Regions from separate parts of the Dermacoccus sp. SAI-028 genome, predicted to be linked through region 1. Evidence: riboswitches for the same ligand, from Rfam matches in the RefSeq annotation. Region 1 holds a riboswitch; each other region holds the start of a gene.
The links. A riboswitch is a leader RNA that binds a small molecule or an ion and turns the genes downstream of it on or off. The one in region 1 is predicted to bind thiamine pyrophosphate.
Positions count from the first base shown of each region.

Region 2: linked by a shared signal. The riboswitch ahead of EDC82_RS02460 (thiamine ABC transporter substrate binding subunit) and the one ahead of EDC82_RS06165 (MFS transporter) in region 1 are both predicted to bind thiamine pyrophosphate.
Region 3: linked by a shared signal. The riboswitch ahead of thiC (phosphomethylpyrimidine synthase ThiC) and the one ahead of EDC82_RS06165 (MFS transporter) in region 1 are both predicted to bind thiamine pyrophosphate.

Region 1 covers NZ_SMFS01000001.1:1,345,397-1,348,667, forward strand. Annotated here, with positions in the region: gene EDC82_RS06160 (hypothetical protein) at 1-190, opposite strand, end outside; gene EDC82_RS06165 (MFS transporter) at 274-1,602, opposite strand; TPP riboswitch at 1,596-1,701, opposite strand; gene EDC82_RS06170 (hypothetical protein) at 1,813-2,190, shown strand; gene dxs (1-deoxy-D-xylulose-5-phosphate synthase) at 2,363-3,271, shown strand, end outside.
Region 2 covers NZ_SMFS01000001.1:522,807-526,077, reverse strand. Annotated here, with positions in the region: gene EDC82_RS02465 (iron ABC transporter permease) at 1-187, opposite strand, end outside; gene EDC82_RS02460 (thiamine ABC transporter substrate binding subunit) at 198-1,292, opposite strand; TPP riboswitch at 1,348-1,456, opposite strand; gene EDC82_RS02455 (DUF4235 domain-containing protein) at 1,727-2,062, shown strand; gene EDC82_RS02450 (DUF72 domain-containing protein) at 2,351-2,647, shown strand; gene EDC82_RS02445 (circularly permuted type 2 ATP-grasp protein) at 2,658-3,271, shown strand, end outside.
Region 3 covers NZ_SMFS01000001.1:1,542,891-1,546,161, forward strand. Annotated here, with positions in the region: gene EDC82_RS07090 (CE1758 family FMN-dependent luciferase-like monooxygenase) at 1-215, shown strand, start outside; gene EDC82_RS07095 (CE1759 family FMN reductase) at 319-1,029, shown strand; TPP riboswitch at 1,123-1,237, shown strand; gene thiC (phosphomethylpyrimidine synthase ThiC) at 1,327-3,192, shown strand.

The sequences.
Region 1 (3,271 bases):
TCGTCGAGGACTGCCCGGACTTCTTGATCGTCGTCGTCGCCGACGTGTCGTAGCCGAGGTTCCAGATGGTGTCCTTCGTCGTGTCGCTCGTCGCGGCCTGGGCGCCGGGCGCAGCCATCGTGACGGTGCCGGCCACGGCGGTGGCGACGAGGGCGATCTTGGCGGTACGGCGTGTGGTGAACATGCTCATCCTTCGATAGTCGATGTGAACCGAGTCACGACGTTAACAAGATCATCACGGCGTCGCCACCGGTTCGAGCTGATTTCACCCACTCAACTTACTTTTTCGTAACCACCAACGTTACTTCCGCGTATCCACGCGGGGGCAAGAGTGACGAGGAGGCCCGCGACGCAAAACACGAGCGGGACGGCGGCCGAACGGCCGAGCCACTGTGTCACGGTGGGCAGCCAGAACGGGTACAGGCCGGGCAGCACGATCGACGCCGAATAGACGCTGCCGTAACCACGCGAACGTCGCGACTCGGGGAAGTGTTCGGCGAGGTAGGCGCCGACCGGGCCGTAGGCGGAGACGGTGACGATCTGGACGGCCGCGACGGCGATCGTCGTGGCGACGATGCTGCCCGATGACGCGGCATGCATTGCCACGAGATAGGCGGCGGGGGCGGCGATGCAGGCCAGTGCTCCGAACGCCATGAAGAAGCGTGAACGGCCCACACGCGTCGAGACGGCACCCGCCGCGGCCATCGTCGGCGCACTGACGGCCGTCGCGACGAGCATGACGAGCCCGACGTCATGGGGGGAGAAGTGCGGGCGCAGCGAACTCGTCAGCACCGAGACCCCCATCATCGTGAACAACCACAGCCCCGTCATGAGGGTGAACAATGCGGCCACGACACGGCCCGTCACGCGCTCTTCCTCGTCGTCGGTCGCGTCGTGCGCGGCGGGATCGCGATTGTCGGATTCGTGGGGAGAGTGGCTGTGACCTGCCGGCCCGGCGTGCGCTGACCTCGCGGTGAGGGCCAGGATCAACGGCAGGAGTGCGCCGACGACGAACAGCAGGCGCCACCCCCACGTGGTGTACGCGCCGCCGAGTGAGGCCGTCAGCATCATCGTGGCGGCAGCGATGGTGGCGTTCGCGAGGGGTGACATCGCCATGACGAGGCCGCTCAGGTGGCCGCGTCGTTGCGGCTCTGTGAGCGCGAGGGCGCGGGGGATGGCCGCGGAGTACTGCCCGCCGAGGAAGAATCCGGCGGCGAAGCGCAACGCCAGGAGAGCGGCCACGGCCCACGTCGAGGTGTGCAGGGGGAGCGTCACCATGAGGCCGGTGCACACGCTCAGGCCGAGCAGTGCGCCGCGTGACACGCGGGCTCGTCCGCGACGATCGGCCAGGGTGCCGAGGATGAACGCCCCGAGGGGGCGGCCCAGGAGTGTCGCGGCGAAGACGAGGCCGTCGGGAATCGTCGAACGCGTCGACAGCACCCCACCCAGCGCAATGACGGGCAGGAAGATGTCGAACTGGTCGACGAAGTTTCCGACGAGGGCGCTGCGGCGGGCCTCGCGCCGTTCTGGGGTGGCGGCGGCCGGCGCCAGGCGTGGCGCATCGTCGTGGGCAGGGGAAGGGGCAGGCGTCAGGGTAGCCACGATCGAACACTCCCTACGGCGGCATGAACCGCATCAGGTTGGACGGTCGGCATGGCGATGCCCTCTCAGCCCGCGCCTCGGGCTCCCGTGTGACGGGCTCAGCATGCCACAGAGCACCTGGCTTCGGGGGCGTGTCTCGCGCCGGTCTGCGGTCTCGTGGGGCGGTCATCAAATAGAACACGTGTTCGAACAATGGGGTACGCTGGGGTCATGTCGGACGAGGTGAACACCGGCCCTCCGGGCTGGCCGAGAGGTGTGCCGCCGCCGGGTGCACCGGGGTGGCAGGAGGCGGCGACGCAGTGGCTGCTCGATCAGTGCCCCTCGGATTTTCGGGCCTACGACGCATGGCGCCGTCACCCGGTGGCGCTCGCTTGGGTGGCGACGTGGCATGTCGACGCTCAACTCGGCGCGATGCGCGAGTCATATCGCCGCATCCGCGTCGACCTCGCCGACGAGCTGCCACCGCGCGCGGTGCCGCAGGTGATGGAGCACCTGTCCGCGGAGGGGCTGCGGTTGCGTGCCACGGCGCGCGCCGTCCGTCTCGTGCACGAGGCGATGCGCGGCAAGACGTTCGTCCCTCGGCTGTGATGCGCCGGCGTTCGGGGCGGGTGCGTGGGCGGGCAGAGTCCCGGCCTTTGATCTCCGACGGCGCTACCGGCTCCGACGGTGGCGCGACGGGAGGGCGCCCCCGCCCGCATGGCGGCTGCGCGGTCGACGACCTAGACTCAGGAGACTGCACTTTCGAAAGGCTGAGTGAGACGTGACGCTGCTGGAAACCATCTCGGGTCCGGACGATCTCAAGCGAATCCCCGCCGAGGAGCTCGACGCGCTCGCCGCCGAGATCCGTCAGTTCCTCGTCGAATCCGTCTCCAAGACGGGTGGGCATCTGGGCCCCAACCTGGGTGTCGTCGAATTGAGCATCGCGATGCACCGTGTCTTCGACTCGCCGAAGGACACGTTCGTCTTCGACACCGGCCACCAGAGCTACGTCCACAAACTGCTCACCGGCCGCCATGACTTCAGCAAGCTCAAGAAATCCGGCGGCCTGTCGGGTTACCCGAGCCGCGAGGAGTCCGAGCACGACGTCGTCGAGAACTCGCACGCCTCGACGTCGCTGAGCTGGGCCGAGGGCATCGCCAAGGCGCGCCGCCTCAAGGGTGAGAGCGACCGTCACACCGTCGCCGTCATCGGTGACGGCGCCCTGACCGGCGGCATGGCGTGGGAGGCACTCAACAACATCTCCGCCGACGCCGACCTGCCGCTCGTCATCGTCCTCAACGACAACGAGCGCTCCTATGCCCCGACGATCGGCGGGATGGCGCACCACCTCGCGACGATGCGCACGATGCACACCTACGACCAGGTGCTCGACTGGGGCAAGAACCGCCTGCAGGCGACGCCGAAGGTCGGGACGAAGATGTACGAGGCGCTGCACGGCGTGAAGCGTGGTCTCAAGGACATCGTCTACCCCGACACGGGCGTCTTCGAGAGCCTCGGCATCAAGTACCTCGGCCCGATCGACGGGCATGACGAGGCGGCTGTCGAGGCCGCGCTGCGCCGCGCTCGCGACTACGGCCGGCCGACCCTCGTGCACGTCATCACGCAGAAGGGCCGCGGCTACGAGCCCGCGTTCTCCGACGAGGCCGACCAGTGGCACGGCATCGGCAAG
Region 2 (3,271 bases), 820 kb from region 1:
CCGTGAATCCGCCCAGATCGACGTGCCGACCCGGCGCGAGCCCACGCACCGCCATCGCTGCGACGGGCCACGCGAAGAAGATCGCGAGGAACACGAGCGGGACGACGGCAAGCGCGGCCATGACGAACGGCGCGCGAGCGCCCCGGGCTCGTGCGCCGCGACGCAGACCATCACGGGTGCCGTTCATCGCTCGGGCGTCACTTGGACGTGACGTCCTTCCACTTCGTCAGCCATTCGGAACGGTTCTTGTCGATGTCGGCGGGCGACACCTCGATCGGCTTCGTCGGCTGCTTCGCGTTCGCCGCCCACGCCTTGGGCAGTTCGACGTTCGAGTCGACGGGGAAGACGTACATCGAGTCGGGCAGCGACTTCTGGAAGCTCGCACCGTTCATGAAGTCGATGAGCGCCTTCGCGCCGTCGGGGTTCTTCGCCCCCTTGAGCACACCGGCGTACTCGGTCGATCGGAAGCACGTGTCGAGCAGCGCCGACGTCGTCGACGTGCCCGCCTTGTCGACGGTGAACGCCGGCGAGCTGTCGTAGCTGACGACGATCGGACGCTTGCCCTTGCCGCTGCCGGTGAAGTCGACCTCGTACGCGTCGCTCCAGCCCGACGTCAGCTTGAGCCCGTTCGCCATGAGCTTCTTCCAGTACGCCTCCCAGCCGTCCTGGCCGTAGTGGCCGACGGTCGCGAGGAAGAACGCCATGCCCGGCGAGCTCGACGACGCGCCCGGCGCGACCATGAGGTTCTTGTACTCGGGCTTGACGAGGTCGTCGAACGACGCGGGCTTCGTCTTGTGGTTCTTCGTGAACCACGCGTCGTCGACGTTGACGCACACCGACGCGGTGTCGATCGGCGACAGCTGCCCCTTGCCCTGGCCGTCCGGCAGCTCGTACTTCGACGCCGACGCAGGCGCGCCCTTCGGGCTGTACGGCTCGAGGACGTCGTTCGTCGTGACACGCGAGGCGAACGTGTTGTCGATGCCGAACACGACGTCACCGAGCGGGTTGTTCTTGCTCAGCACGAGCTTGTTCGCGAGCTCACCGGCGTCACCGGACTTCACGACCTTGACGGTGTAGCCCGTCTGCTTCGTGAACTCGGCCATGACGTTCTTGTCGGGCGCCCACGACTCGTGCGTCACCAACGTGACCGTCTTCGACGCGCCCGAACCCGACGCACCCGAGCCGCCCGCTGAACTCGACTTCGAGCCCGACGAGTTGTTGTCGACGCTGCACGCCGCCAGCGCACCCACGCACGCGAGCGCCAGCACGGCGCGGCCACCACGAGACATCATGTGAACGTTCCTCCTCACGGCCAGTGAGGGACGTCGTCGCCCGCACGTACGCGCGACGAGTGAGAACTCGACTTCCTCCGCCGGTGCTAACCGGGTCAGGTTCGAGGGTTTGGTGCCGGATGCGGCACGATCTCAGCGCACACTGCGCTCCCCTGTCGTTCGAGCGTGAGATTAGCACCGACCACCGACGGACGACACGCTTCGGCCCGCTTCGCACTCCGGCATCCCCGCTGACGGCTCGTGCGCACCTCACGCCGACGCCGGATCCCTCGTGCACGAGCCGGCCGCCACGACGCCCACCCCCGTCAGACCGGGCTGATGAGCATGCCGACTGGCGCAGCGACACATGCACGCGCGAGGATGGACCCAAGACATCAACGGCCCGAGGCTCGACGACGCCTCACGACGGCCGACGACACGTAAGGGGAAACACCATGGGCAACCTCGTGTGGAAGGTGCTGAGCATGGGCGCCGGCATCGTCGCGAGCAAGATCGCGACGACCACCGCAACCAAGACGTGGAAGATGACGACCGGCAAGAGCCCGCGCAGCGCGAAGGACCCGAACGCCAGCATCATCGAAGCCGCGATCTACGCCGCCATCTCCACCGGCGCACTCGCCGCCGCCAAGATGTACGCCGAACGCCGCGCCGCCGACTACTTCACCAAGTCCGCCGGCCACCCGCCGCAGGCCCTCGTCAAGCGCGCCGAAGAAGAGGCCAAGGAAGCCCAGAAGGGCAAGAGCCAGGCGCCCGTCGTCGTCATGAAGTAATTCCCCTTCGTCCGCTTTCCGGCGTGGGAGCCTCGCGGGCTCGGCTCCCACGCTCGGTGCAGCAGACTCGGGGGCGTCCATGTTGCGCATGGAGCTGTTCGCTTGGAGGGTCAGGTTCTGCCTGGCCCTCCTCGCGTGTCTCTGGCCGACGCATCACTGAGCGTCGCGAATTTCGTCCACACCGGCGAATTTCGCCCACATTCGCGATTCACGTCCACCTCGGCGGATCTCGTCCACATTCACGTCCCGGCCGAACATCACGCCGCGCTCCGGTGGCATGCTGACGCCATGAGCACGGCCACCCGAGCGCAACTGCGCCTCGGCACGTCAGGGTGGACGTACGCCTCCTGGAAAGGCACCGTCTACCCCGCAGGCGTCGCCGACCGCGTGCGCCTCGAGTACTACGCGGCGAACCTCTTCGACACTGTCGCACTCAACGCCAGCTACTACCGCTGGCCGTCACTCACGACCTTCGAGGATTGGCGCCGCCGCCTACCCGACGGGTTCCGCATTACCGTCAAGGCCCCCAAGGGCCTCACGCACGTCCCGCTTCGTGCGCGAGCGCACGTGAGCCGTCTGCCGTAACGTCGTCCCCATGACCACGGCACAGGGCACGAACCCGACGAACGACGAGGGCGCAGAGGGCGAGATCGTCCCCGAGGCGTTCAGCGAATACCGCGAGCACGAACCCGAGACCCCGGGCGTGCACGACGAATCCGTCACCGACGATGCGGAGCTGCGCCCCGACTACGCGGCCGTCATCGAGCGCATCGAGACGCTCGGGCCCGACGAGGTGTCGCGCCGCCTCGAAGCGGCCGGCAAGGGCCTGACCGAGCTCGGCGTGACGATCAACTCCGAGGACGGCAACCGCCCGTACCCGATCGACATCGTGCCGCGCATCATCTCGGCCGAGCGCTGGGCCGAGCTCAGCGCCGGCGCCGAGCAGCGCGTCCGTGCGCTCGAACTCTTCCTGCGCGACGTCTACGGCCCCGGCGAGATCATCAAGGCGGGCCGCGTCGACGCCGACATGCTGCGTCGCTCGCCCGGCTGGTCCAAGGACGGCCAGCGGGTGCCCGCCGACTTCGTCCGCGCCGGCATCTGCGGCCTCGACCTCGTCTCGCCCGCGTCCGGCGAGTGGATGGTGCTCGAGGACAACCTGCGCATGCCCGGCGGGCTGGGCATGACGCACATCAACCGTGAGGTGCTCGA
Region 3 (3,271 bases), 200 kb from region 1:
CGAAGGTCGTGCCGCAGCTGCGCGCCGAGATGGACATCCGACGCGCCGCCGGCGTGCCTGATGCCCCGACGCATGCCAGCCTGCTGGCTGCGCGCGCTGCCCAGGCGACCGACACGCCCTCGGCTGACGCCGGTCAGATGGGCGGCGTCGAGACAGGTGTGCCGCGTGCTCCGAAGACCGACGACGTGACGGGAACGCGCGCCGAAGACCGTTGAGCATCAGCCCGGTTCGTCGACAACTCGGCTGACCGGGCCGGGCGGGCGACGCCGGCGGCGGCGTTACGCCCAAACTCAGAGCAACGAGACGAAGGAGAACACGATGATGAACTGGACGGCACGCCTCGCCGTGATCAGCGGCGGGTTGAGTGAGGAATCGTCGACGCATCGTCTCGCCCAGCTGCTGAGCGACGCGGTTGTCGAGAGTGCGCGGGAGCAGGGCAGCGAGGTCGTCGTCGAGCGGATCGACCTGCGGGCGCTGGCGCACGACATCACGACGGCGTCGTTGACGGGGTTCGCTCCCCCGGCGCTCGCGGACGCCTACGAGGTGCTGGGCGCGGCCGACGCCGTGGTCGCGGTGACGCCGACGTACAAGGCGAGCTTCACGGGCTTGTTCAAGTCGTTCTGGGATGCGACTGCGGGCGGCGTGCTGAGCGGCGTGCCCGTCATCGTCGGCGCGACGGGCGGTTCCGCCCGACACTCACTGGTGACGGACACCGCCTTGCGACCGCTGTTCGCGTACATGAAGGCGCTCGTCATGCCGACGGCGGTCTACGCCGCGCCCGACGACTGGGCCGGGCGAGGCCTGGAAGCGCGGGCGAGCGAGGCCGCCGGTGAGTTGACGCAGCAGCTAGAGCGCGTGCTCGGCGGAGCAGACGTGGTGGTGAACGGCGGTTCTGGCGCGCGCGTGTCCAAGGATGGGGAAGCGCCGAGAACATCGTCGAAATCGGTTCGTACGCTTGCCGAGACGCGCAATCGGGCGCGCGATCCGTTCGTCGCGGTGCCGACGATGGAAGAGATGTTGCGCCGCTGAGCACGACTCGTGACCGGAGGGGTCCGTCAGGTTCGTCACGAACCTGACGGACCCCTTCGTCACGTTCGTCTGCCGGGATGTGCCATAGTCGGAAGCGTCCTTCGTGGGAGTCCTGAGAACAGGGCTGAGAGGGAGCTGATACTGCTCCGACCGCTACCCGACCTGACCCGGATCATGCCGGCGCAGGCAGCCAAGGAGACCTCATGGTCGCTCATCCTCCGTTCGGTGCCGACGTTCGTCGACGCCTGCTGCGTGGGGTCTTGCCGTGCCTTCGTCCGATCCGAAGGAGGCACCATCATGACGACGTTCAACGCCCGCGACCTCGCGGCCACCACCGACCGAGCAGCCACGTCGCCGGCGTCGGCCGCGGTTCAGAGGCGCGCAACCACCCCCGCTGACGGATCGGACGCTCGCCGCAAGCAGTACCGAGACGCGGACGGCCTGCGCGTGCCCTACACCGAGGTCATCCTCGACAACTCCCCCGGCACCGGCGCGGCCAACGCTCCCGTCGAGCTGTACGACACCTCCGGCCCGGGCAGTGACCCCGAGGTCGGGCTGCCGCCGTTGCGCGCCGAGTGGATCGCCGAGCGCGACGACGTCGAGACGTACGCCGGCCGAGAGCGCACCCTGCTCGACGACGGCCGCTCGGCCGTCCGACGCGGTGAGGCGAGCCACGAGTGGCGCGGCGAACGTCGCGCACCGCTGCGCTCGAAGGACGGCGCCGTCGTCACCCAGATGCACTACGCCCGTAAGGGATTGATCACCCCCGAGATGCGATTCGTCGCCGCCCGCGAGAACTGCGCCCTCGAACTCGTGCGCGACGAGGTCGCCGCCGGACGCGCGATCATCCCCGCCAACGTCAACCACCCGGAGAGCGAGCCGATGATCATCGGGCGTCGCTTCCTCGTCAAGGTCAACGCGAACATCGGAAACTCGGCCGTGACGTCGTCGATCGCCGAGGAGGTCGACAAGCTGACGTGGGCGACGACGTGGGGCGCCGACACCGTCATGGACCTGTCGACCGGTGACGACATCCACACAACGCGCGAGTGGATCCTCCGCAACTCCCCCGTCCCGATCGGCACCGTGCCGATCTACCAGGCCCTCGAGAAGGTCAACGGTGAGGCCGACAAGCTGACGTGGGAGATCTTCCGCGACACCGTCATCGAGCAGTGCGAGCAGGGCGTCGACTACATGACGATCCACGCCGGCGTGCTGCTGCGCTACGTGCCGATGACGGCCGAGCGCATCACGGGCATCGTCAGCCGCGGCGGCTCGATCATGGCCGGCTGGTGTCTCGCGCACCACGAGGAGAACTTCCTCTACACCCACTTCGACGAGCTGTGCGAGATCTTCGCCCGCTACGACGTCGCCTTCTCCCTCGGTGACGGCCTGCGCCCTGGCTGTACCGCCGACGCCAACGACGAGGCGCAGCTTTCCGAGCTGCGCACCCTCGCCGAGCTGACGAAGCGGGCATGGCAGTTCGACGTCCAGGTCATGGTCGAGGGCCCCGGGCACGTGCCGCTCGACCTCGTCGAGGAGAACGTGCGCCTGCAGCAGGAGTGGTGTGACGGCGCGCCGTTCTACACGCTCGGCCCGCTCGTCACCGACGTCGCACCCGGCTACGACCACATCACTTCCGCCATCGGCGCGACGACGATCGCGATGGGTGGCACCGCGATGCTGTGCTACGTCACGCCGAAGGAGCACCTCGGCCTGCCGAACCGTGATGACGTCAAGACCGGCGTCATCACGTACAAGCTCGCGGCGCACGCCGCGGACGTCGCGAAGCGCCACCCCGGCGCGCGAGCGTGGGACGACGCGTTGAGCAAGGCGCGCTTCGAGTTCCGTTGGAACGACCAGTTCAACCTGTCGCTCGACCCCGACACCGCGCGCGAGTTCCACGACGAATCGCTGCCCGCCGAGGCGGCGAAGACAGCACACTTCTGCTCGATGTGCGGGCCGAAGTTCTGCTCGATGCGCATCAGCCAGGACGTGCGCGACCGCTTCGGCGACGCCGGCGCCCAGCAGCGCGTCGTCAGCGAGAGCGAGGCGCGCGAGGGCATGCAGCAGATGTCGAAGACGTTCGTCGAGCTCGGGCGCAGCGTCTACGTCGACCCCGACACCGCCCACGCCCTGGCAACCCCCACGCCCCAGGACTGACGGGTTCGCAACGGTGAGGGGTGGAGCAACTCGACTCCGCCCCTCACCGACTCTTGTCTCCGTCCGTGCCCGCCCCATC